3 regions of the Rathayibacter sp. VKM Ac-2835 genome follow, and region 2 is predicted to be linked to each of the others. Evidence: predicted binding sites of a transcription regulator. Region 2 holds the regulator's gene; each other region holds the start of a gene.

Region 1 (3,269 bases), 540 kb from region 2:
CGCGCTCGGGCTTCGAGACGTTCGGCGACGAGTTCGAGGAGGCGGGCATCCCGCACATCGGGATGCACCGGAGCGCCTCACCGGCGCCCGGGGCGGCCCTGCCTACTCTGGAGGCATGAGCGGCACCACGGGCTTCGAGCGGACGACCGGCTCCGCCCTGTCCGAGCGGGACCGCCGCGTCCTCGAGTTCGAGGGCGAGTGGACGGCCCGCTCCGGAGACAAGGACGACGCGATCCGCGAGCGGTTCGGCCTCTCGGTCGCCCGCTACTATCAGGTGCTCAGCGCGGTTCTGGCCTCACCGGCCGCCCTCGCTCACGACCCGATGCTCGTCAAGCGGCTGCAGCGCATCCGCGACGGGCGCGCCGACGCCCGCGCCGCGCGCCGCCTCGGGCGTCCCGAGTAGACGAGCTGCTCGGGCCCACGAACGGAAGGCCGGCCGTACCGACGATGACCACCACCGCTCCGAAGGACCGCTTCGACGAGATCCCGGCCACCGAGGGGCGCGTGGGCGCCCATCGCCGGCCGCCGGCCCCGCACGCTCGAGCGATCGCTCTGGCCTGGGCGGCGCTCGCCACCGGAGTGATCGTGCTGCTCGGGTTCATCGGACTGCTCGTGATCGACAACCGGGTGCAGTTCAACGACGTCTTCACGGCGCCGACCGGCATCGTCGACACGGAGGCGACCCCCGCGGTCACCCCGACCGTCGACCCGACCCTCGCACTCGCGGTCCTGAACGGGACGGCGACGGAGGGCCTCGCCGCGAGCGCGGGGGACGCGCTCGCCGCAGCGGGCTGGAGCGTGCCCACGGTCGCCAACGCGAACACCGAGGACGAGGCGGCCACGACCGTCTACTACACCGACCCGCGGCTCGAGGGCGCGGCGCTCGGCGTCGTCCAGTCGCTCGGCGTCGGGACGATCGTGCTGACCGCCGACTTCGTCGAGACCGGCGCCGTGGTCGTCGTGCTCGGATCGGACTACCCGACGCAGTAGCTCGGGACCCCGGAGGGCCCTCGGAGCGCGGCAGTCGAGCCGCTCCCCGGGGGCGCTCTGTTTCCGGCACGTTTAATTCATGTTGAATCCCGGACAACTCTTTCCCACGGGCGCATTCCGCCCCATTCCGGGCCGAAACGCTGGCTTATGCTCCCTAATCAGGCACCTGCGCATCGCTCGTGTCGCAGGCAGCACAGCACTTTGGGAGTGAGAGATGGCGAACGGAACCGTCAAGTGGTTCAACTCTGAGAAGGGCTACGGCTTCATCACGGTCGACGGCGGCGGACAGGACGTGTTCGTCCACTACTCCGCCATCGACATGTCGGGATACAAGGTCCTCGAAGAGGGCCAGCACGTCGCGTTCGAGGTCGGCACCGGGTCCAAGGGCCCGCAGGCCGAATCGGTGCGCGTGGTCTGAGGCCCCCGCCCTGCACTGGAGCCGTCGTCCGCCTCGCGCGGGCGGCGGCTCCTCGCGTTGCGCCAGGCGCCGACGTCACTTGCACTCCTCCCGGGTGAGTGCCAGAATCGCTGTTGGCACTCGCTCCAGTCGAGTGCCAACGACGGAATTCCCCTGACGTCCGGGAGGGACGAAGAACACACATGGCCAAGATCATTGCTTTTGACGAAGAAGCCCGCCGCGGCCTCGAGCGTGGACTCAACACCCTGGCCGATGCGGTCAAGGTGACCCTCGGCCCGCGCGGTCGCAACGTCGTGCTCGAGAAGAAGTGGGGCGCCCCCACCATCACGAACGACGGCGTCTCCATCGCCAAGGAGATCGAGCTCGACGAGCCGTACGAGAAGATCGGCGCCGAGCTCGTCAAGGAGGTCGCCAAGAAGACCGACGACGTCGCCGGCGACGGAACCACCACCGCGACCGTCCTCGCCCAGGCGCTCGTCCGCGAGGGCCTGCGCAACGTCGCAGCCGGCGCCGACCCGATCAGCCTGAAGAAGGGCATCGAGAAGGCCGTCAAGGCCGTCACCGCCGAGCTCGTCGCCGGCGCGAAGGCGATCGAGACCAAGGAGGAGATCGCGGCCACGGCCTCCATCTCCGCCGCGGACACCGAGATCGGCGCGATCATCGCCGAGGCGATCGACAAGGTCGGCAAGGAGGGCGTCGTCACCGTCGAGGAGTCGAACACCTTCGGCACCGAGCTCGAGCTGACCGAGGGCATGCGCTTCGACAAGGGCTACCTGTCGCAGTACTTCGTCACGGACCCCGACCGCCAGGAGGCCGTGTTCGAGGACCCGTACATCCTGATCGTCAACTCCAAGGTCTCGAACATCAAGGACCTCCTCCCCGTCGTCGACAAGGTGATCCAGGCGGGCAAGCAGCTGCTGATCATCGCCGAGGACGTCGACGGCGAGGCGCTGGCGACCCTGGTCGTCAACAAGATCCGCGGCATCTTCAAGTCGGTCGCCGTCAAGGCCCCCGGCTTCGGCGACCGTCGCAAGGCGCAGCTCCAGGACATCGCGATCCTCACCGGCGGCCAGGTCATCTCCGAGGAGGTCGGCCTCAAGCTCGAGAACGTCACCCTCGACCTGCTCGGCTCGGCCCGCAAGGTCGTCATCACCAAGGACGAGACCACGATCGTCGAGGGTGCCGGCGACGCCGAGGCCATCGCCGGTCGCGTCGCGCAGATCCGCGGCGAGATCGAGAACACCGACAGCGACTACGACCGCGAGAAGCTCCAGGAGCGCCTCGCGAAGCTCGCCGGTGGTGTCGCGGTCATCAAGGCCGGAGCCGCGACCGAGGTCGAGCTCAAGGAGCGCAAGCACCGCATCGAGGACGCCGTCCGCAACGCGAAGGCCGCCGTCGAGGAGGGCATCGTCGCCGGTGGTGGCGTCGCCCTCATCCAGGCCGGCAAGCTGGCCTTCGAGAAGCTCGAGCTCGTCGGCGACGAGGCGACCGGAGCGAACATCGTCCGCGTCGCCATCGACGCCCCGCTCAAGCAGATCGCGCTGAACGCGGGCCTCGAGCCCGGCGTCGTCGCCGCCAAGGTCCGCGAGCTGCAGACCGGTTGGGGCCTCAACGCCGCGACCGGCGAGTACGTCGACCTGATCGCCGCCGGCATCATCGACCCGGTCAAGGTCACGCGCTCCGCTCTGCAGAACGCCGCCTCGATCGCCGGTCTGTTCCTCACCACGGAGGCCGTCGTCGCCGACAAGCCCGAGCGGAACCCCGTCGCCGCAGGCGGAGACCCCACGGGTGGCATGGACTTCTAGTCCGACCCGAACGACGCAGAAGGCGGTTCCCCTCCGGGGGAGCCGCCTTCGGCGTT
Region 2 (3,269 bases):
GCCGAGGACGACGCGCGACGCCTCCGCGGTCTCGACGACCGCGACGGCGACCCGGCCGCGGCCGTCGCCGATCCGCACGCTCTCGCCGGCGCGGATCCTGCTCACGGTCGCGAGGTGGCGCGCCTCCGCGCCCGAGAGCTCCAGCCGGCCGCCGGCGACGAAGTCCCCGGAGTCGAGGGACTCGTCGATGTAGTGGTGCGCCACGCCGGCTCCGGTCAGCCCAGGAAGCGGTCGCGGAGCTTGGAGAACAGCCCCTGCTGGAAGTGCGTCAGCGCCGGCTTCTGCGGCTTGTAGTGCTTGGCGAACTCCTGCACCAGCTCGCGCTCGCGGTGCCCGAGCTTCGTGGGCGTGACCACCTGGATGCCGACGCGGAGGTCTCCGCGGCCGTTGCCGCGCAGCTTGGTGACACCGCGGCCCTTGATCGTGACGATCTCGGTGCTCTGGGTGCCCGGCTTGACCTCGATCTCAATGTCGCCGTCGAGCGCCGCGAGGGTCGTCGTCGAGCCGAGGATCGCGTCCGTCATCTGCACCTCGAGGGTGCAGAGCAGGTCGTCGCCGTTGCGGCTGAAGATGTCGTGGTGCTTGACCTTGATCTCGAGGTAGAGGTCGCCGCTCGGGCCGCCGGCCGGGCCGACCTCGCCGCTGCCGGGCATCTGCAGGCGGAGGCCCGTGTCCACGCCCGCGGGGACGTCGACGGGGATGGTCCGGCGCGCGCGCACGCGGCCCTGGCCCTGGCAGGTGGAGCACGGGGTGGCGATGACGGTGCCGTAGCCGCGGCACGTGCCGCAGGGGCTGGCCGTCATCACGTTGCCGAGCAGCGAGCGGACGGTGCGCTGGATCTGGCCGGAGCCGTGGCAGATGTCGCAGGTGACCGGCGAGGTGCCGGGCTGGCAGCAGGAGCCCTGGCAGGTCTCGCAGAGCACGGCCGTGTCGACCTCGAGGTCGCGGTGCGTGCCGAAGATGACCTCGTCGAGCGAGACCTCGACGCGCAGCAGCGCGTCCTGGCCGCGCTCCCGGCGCGACCGCGGGCCGCGCGAGGAGCCCTGCGCGCCCTGGCCGAAGAAGGTCTCGAAGATGTCGCCGAAGCCGCCGAAGCCCTGCCCGCCGCCGCCGGGGAAGCCGTCCTGCGGGCCGCGGTCGTACTGCTGGCGCTGCTGGGCGTCGCTCAGGACGTCGTAGGCGTGCGTGACGAGCTTGAAGCGCTCGGACGCGTCCGCGCTCGGGTTGACGTCGGGGTGCAGCTCGCGTGCGAGCCGGCGGTACGCCTTCTTGATCTCGTCGGCGGAGGCGTCGCGGTCGACGCCGAGGACTTCGTAGTGATCGGCCACAGGGGGCTTCGTCCTTCGTTCGTGGTCGGTGCGCCGGGCGCGGCGGACCTGTCGGGAGCCGGGGGTGTCCGGCGAGGGTCTGAGAGCGGGTCATTCCTCGCCGAGGAGGCGGGAGAGGTAGCGGGCGACGGCGCGGACCGCCGCGATGTTGCCGGAGTAGTCCATCCTGATCGGTCCGAGGACCCCCAGGCGCGAGACCTGGCCGCCGGCCGTGTTGTAGCCGCTGGTGAGGACGGAGGTCTCCTGCAGGCCGAACGGCGCGTTCTCGCGGCCGATGCGGACCGAGATGCCGCGCGGGTCCGGCGTCATCTCGGCGAAGAGGCGCAGCAGCTCGACCTGCTCCTCGATCGCCTCGAGAACGGGATAGATGCTGCCGGAGAAGTCCTCCTCCGTGCGCACCAGGTTCGCGGCGCCCGCCATCACCAGGCGGTCCTGCCGGTTCGCGCCGACCTGCTCGAGCAGGGTCTGCACGACCGGGTCGACGACGTCGCGGCGCTCGGGGCTGAACTGCTCGGTCGCGCTCTGCAGCGTCTCCGCCGCAGCGGCGAGGCCCAGACCGAGGACGGCCGTGTTGAGCTTCGCCCGGATCTCGCCGAGCAGCAGCTCGTCGACGTCCTCGGGCGTCTCGAGCACGCGCTGGTCGACGCGGCCGGTGTCGGTGATCAGCACGGAGAGCAGCCGCCGCGGGGCGAGAGCGACCAGCTCGACGTGACGGATGCGCGCGGCCCCGAAGGAGGGGTACTGCACGAGCGCGACACTGTTGGTGAGCTGCGAGAGCAGCCGGACCGTCCGCACGAGCACCTCGTCGAGGTCGGGGCTCTGGCCGAGGAAGGTCTCGATCGCCTGCCGCTGCGCCGCGGTCAGCGGGCGCAGGTCGGTCAGCTGGTCGACGAAGAGGCGGTAGCCCTTGTCGGTGGGGACGCGGCCGGAGGAGGTGTGCGGGGCCGCGATCAGCTCCTCCTCCTCGAGCTGCGCCATCTCGTTGCGGATGGTCGCCGCGGAGACGCCGAACGCATGGCGCTCGACGATCGACTTGGAGCCCACCGGCTCGCGGTTCGCGACGTAGTCCTGCACGATCACGCGCAGGACCTGGAGACCGCGCTCCGTCACCATACGACCGACCTCCCGCCGGACTCCGGGTGCCTCGCGGCACGACCACCTCGGCGCCGTGGCGCCGCGCGGAGCTTGGCACTCCGCGAGATTGAGTGCCAATCATAACCGCGCAGAACGGAGGAGGGCGGGGCTCGCCCAGGATCCGCACCGGAGCGGCCGCCTCTCTGCCACGATGGACGCCGAGCGCCCGGGGTCGCCCGACGCGCCGATGCCTGAGACGGAGATCACCATGTCGGCCACCCCGCCCGCGCCGCCCGCCTACTCGACGCCCGCGCCGCCGCTGAATCCGGCCGACGAGAAGACCTGGGCCATCGTCACCCACGTCACGGGCATCTTCTTCAGCTTCATCCCGTCGCTGATCGTCTACCTCGTCTTCAAGGGCCGCGGGCCCTTCCTCGAGGCGCACGCGAAGACGGCGCTGAACTTCCACCTGACCACGCTGATCGCCTACGTGGCCGGGACGATCCTGAGCTTCGTGCTCGTCGGCTTCATCGTCTTCCTCGTCGTGCCGATCCTGGTCATCGTCTTCGCGATCATCGCTTCGGTGCGCGCCAGCGCCGGCGAGTACTACACGTACCCGCTGAGCATCCCCTTCTTCAAGTAGAGACCGGGCGGGATCTCGATGCGCCCGCTGCGCAGCGCGCTGGTCGAGTAGCCGCCGCAGGCGACGCCTCGTGCTGGTCGAGTAGCCGCCGCAGGCGACACCTCATGCTGGTCGAGTAGCCGTCGCAGGCTGCACCCCGTGCTGGTCGAGTAGCCGCCGCAGGCGGCGTATCGAGACCCACCCTCCCGTACGAACCCCGGCCGGCTCAGCCGTCCGTCAGGCGG
Region 3 (3,269 bases), 660 kb from region 2:
ACCTTCGGAGAAGCCGTGAACAATACGGGGGTGTTTCAGATGCGTTTCGCGACCTGATCGTTACTTTTCGTCGTGGGAGCGCTCTGCGGCGACGCGATCCGCAGGTCGGGCCGTCGCGCGGCGCCTCCGGCGCTCGGCCGAGACGAGGTCGACTGAGAAGATCGCCAGGGCCGCCCAGACCAGCGCGAACCCGACCCAGCGCTCCGGCGGCATCTCCTCGTGCAGGACGAACGCGCCGACGACGAACTGCAGCACCGGCGTCAGGTACTGGATGAAGCCGACGATCGAGAGCGGGAGTCGCCGTGCCGCCCCGGCGAAGAGCAGCAGCGGGACGGCAGTGACGATGCCGGCCGAGGCGAGGATGAGCGCGTGCCCCGTCCCCTCGGTGCCGAGCGTCAGCCCGACCATCGAGCCGACCACCAGCAGCTGCACGATCGCGAGCGGCGTGAGCCAGAGCGTCTCGAGCGTGAGGCCGCTCACCGCGTCCATCCGTCCGCCGACGCGGCTCTTCACCAGGCCGTAGAGGCCGAAGGAGAACGCGAGCGCCAGCGAGACCCAGGGGAAGGAGCCGTAGCCGACGGCGATGACGAGGACGGCGACGGCGCTGATCCCCATCGCGACCCACTGCGCCGGGCGGAGCCGCTCGCGGAGCACGATCACGCCGAGCAGCACCGTCACGAGCGGGTTCATGAAGTAGCCCAGCGCCGCTTCGATCACGTGGCCGGTGGTCGTCGCGATGACGTAGACCTGCCAGTTGATGTAGATCAGCACACCGGCGATCGCCATCACGCCCAGCAGCCTCGGCTCGCGGAAGAGGGCTGTGAAGCCGTGCCAGCTGCGGGTCACCGTCAGCAGGAGCAGGCAGAAGACCAACGAGAAGAGCACCCGCAGCGCGACGATCTCGAACGGCGAGGCGGGCGCCATCGCGATGAAGTAGAGCGGCATCGCGCCCCACAGCAGGTAGGCGGAGAAGCCGAACCACAGGCCGGTCGACGACAGCGCTCCACCGGAGCCCTTCACCGGGAGCGCCTCGACGCCCTCGCCGGCCGCGGCGTCGCTCGTCGTCAGCGAGGCGGGGTCGGCGGGGAGGCGGGAGGCGGGCACCCGTCCGATGCTACGCAGGACGCGGACCCGCCGACCGCCCGGAACGGTCACCCGACGTCAGGATCAGGCCACCGGTCGCGAAGAGGACCGGGGGCGCACGACGAAGGGCCCGGCGACTCCTGTCGCCGGGCCCACTGCGCTGGACGACGAAGGGCCCGGCGACTGTCGTCGCCGGGCCCTTCGGGGATCCGTCTCTAGCGGACGACGACCGCGAGGACGTCGCGAGCGGAGAGGACCAGGAGGTCGTCTCCACCGAACTTGACCTCGGTTCCGCCGTACTTGGAGTAGATGACCTTGTCACCGACGGCCACGTCGAGCGGGACGCGGTTGCCGTTGTCGTCGATGCGGCCGGGGCCGACGGCGACGACTTCGCCCTCCTGGGGCTTCTCCTTGGCGGTGTCGGGGATGACGAGACCGGAAGCAGTGACCTGCTCGGCCTCGACCTGCTTGATGACGATGCGATCTTCGAGCGGCTTGATGGACACCGACACGGTTGACCTCTTTCTTGACGACGACGGGGGCGGAGCGCCGCCGTTGGCAGACACGCTCCGAGAGTGCTAGCTCCACTGTAGAGGCTCCGCTGGCACTCGTGCAATCAGAGTGCCAGGCAGGCGCGCCGCGACGGTCGGAGACGGTGGCCTAGCATGGCCGGATGCAACGCGCCGAGCTGGTCGAGCTCCTCTCCCCCGAGGGCCTCCGGCTCCTCGACTCGCTCGACGGCTACCGCGCGGACGACCTGGTGCGCGCCGTCGCGACGCTCCGCTCCGCGGGCCACTCCCCCGGACTGGTCTCGGCCGTGCTGACCCAGGCGCGGCTGCGCGCGAAGGCCACCGGGAAGTTCGGCGAGTTCGCGCGGTCGATGCTCTTCACCGACGCCGGACTCGAGCAGGCCACCCGGCTCCGGGTCGCGGCGCTGCACGCCGGCCGGTTCTCCTCCGCCGGCCTCACCCGCATCGCCGACCTCGGCAGCGGCATCGGCGGCGACGCCCTGGCGATGGCGGCCATCGACCTCGAGGTCACCGCCGTCGACGCGGACGAGATCACCGCCACCCTGGCCAGCTTCAATCTCGCCCCGTTCCCCTCCGCGCAGGCCGTGCACGGCGACGCCGAGGCGTTCGACCTGGACGGCTTCGACGCCGTCTACCTCGATCCGGCCCGCCGCACCGCCGGCCACCGGGAGACCCGGCGCCTCGACGATCCCGACGACTACTCGCCCTCGCTCGACTTCGCCTTCGGGCTGGCGGAGGCGCGGCCCGTCGGCGTGAAGCTCGGGCCGGGCTTCGACCGCGAGCGGATCCCCGCGGACGCGGAGGCGCAGTGGGTGTCGGTCGACGGCGAGCTGGTCGAGACGGGGCTCTGGTTCGGTCCGCTGGCCCGGCCGGGCGTGCGCCGCTCCGCGCTCCTGCTCGGGGCGACCGGCGCCGTCGAGCTCACCGCGCCGGCCGACAGCGAGGACGAGGAGGTGGGCGACCTCGGCGCCTTCGTCCACGAGCCGGACGGGTCGGCCATCCGCGCGCGCCTGCTCGGCGAGCTGGCCCGCACCAGCGGCTCGCGCATGCTCTCGCCGGGCATCGCCTACCTCACGGGTGACCAGCCGGCCGTCTCGCCGTTCCTCCGCAGCTTCCGCGTGCTCGCGGAGCTGCCCCTGGACGAGCGCACCCTCGCGCGCGAGCTGCGCGCCCGCGGCATCGGAGTCCTGGAGATCAAGAAGCGCGGGGTCGACGTCGATCCCGCACGCTTCCGCAGGAGGCTCGGCCTCGCGGGGCGGGGCAGCGCCGTCCTGATCCTCACGAGGATCCAGGGGCGCCACCGCGCCCTGCTGGCCGAGCGCGTGTCCTGAGACCGACCGCTGCCGCCTAGAGCCCGCCGGGGGAGCTCGCCGCGTCCAGCGCGAGCGCGAGGAGCACGATCGTGACGGCCAGGTAGATCAGCGAGATCACGACGCCGGCGATGCCGGTGATGATCGCGGTCAGCCCGAGACCGCGGGCACCCGGCTCGCGACGGCGACCGAGGAAGCCGAGCACGATCGCGGGCGCCGAGAGGATGAAGCCGAAGCCCCAGCCGAAGATCGAGATCACCAGGCCCACGATGCCGAGGATCATGCCGGTGAGGCTCAGCGTCTTGGGCACCGTCGTGGGCGCCGGGACGTAGGCGTACTGCGGCGG

What was found. The regulator HrcA, encoded in region 2, represses chaperone genes, less so after heat shock. The targets are predictions, from matches to a motif close to TTNGCACTCGNNNNNNNCGAGTGCNAA.
Positions count from the first base shown of each region.
Region 1: the regulator HrcA is predicted to act here: its motif matches at 1,522-1,548, upstream of groL (chaperonin GroEL).
Region 3: the regulator HrcA is predicted to act here: its motif matches at 1,685-1,711, upstream of groES (co-chaperone GroES).

Region 1 covers NZ_JABSNQ010000001.1:939,138-942,406, reverse strand. The annotation lists gene HRK28_RS04360 (GNAT family N-acetyltransferase) at 1-119, shown strand, start outside; gene HRK28_RS04355 (DUF3263 domain-containing protein) at 116-403, shown strand; gene HRK28_RS04350 (LytR C-terminal domain-containing protein) at 448-990, shown strand; gene HRK28_RS04345 (cold-shock protein) at 1,205-1,408, shown strand; gene groL (chaperonin GroEL) at 1,591-3,213, shown strand.
Region 2 covers NZ_JABSNQ010000001.1:401,971-405,239, forward strand. The annotation lists gene HRK28_RS01890 (16S rRNA (uracil(1498)-N(3))-methyltransferase) at 1-204, opposite strand, end outside; gene dnaJ (molecular chaperone DnaJ) at 216-1,328, opposite strand; gene hrcA (heat-inducible transcriptional repressor HrcA) at 1,419-2,441, opposite strand; gene HRK28_RS01905 (DUF4870 domain-containing protein) at 2,671-3,045, shown strand; gene hemW (radical SAM family heme chaperone HemW) at 3,251-3,269, opposite strand, start outside.
Region 3 covers NZ_JABSNQ010000001.1:1,064,779-1,068,047, forward strand. The annotation lists gene rarD (EamA family transporter RarD) at 61-1,020, opposite strand; gene groES (co-chaperone GroES) at 1,299-1,595, opposite strand; gene HRK28_RS04960 (class I SAM-dependent methyltransferase) at 1,757-2,944, shown strand; gene HRK28_RS04965 (DUF4190 domain-containing protein) at 2,961-3,269, opposite strand, start outside.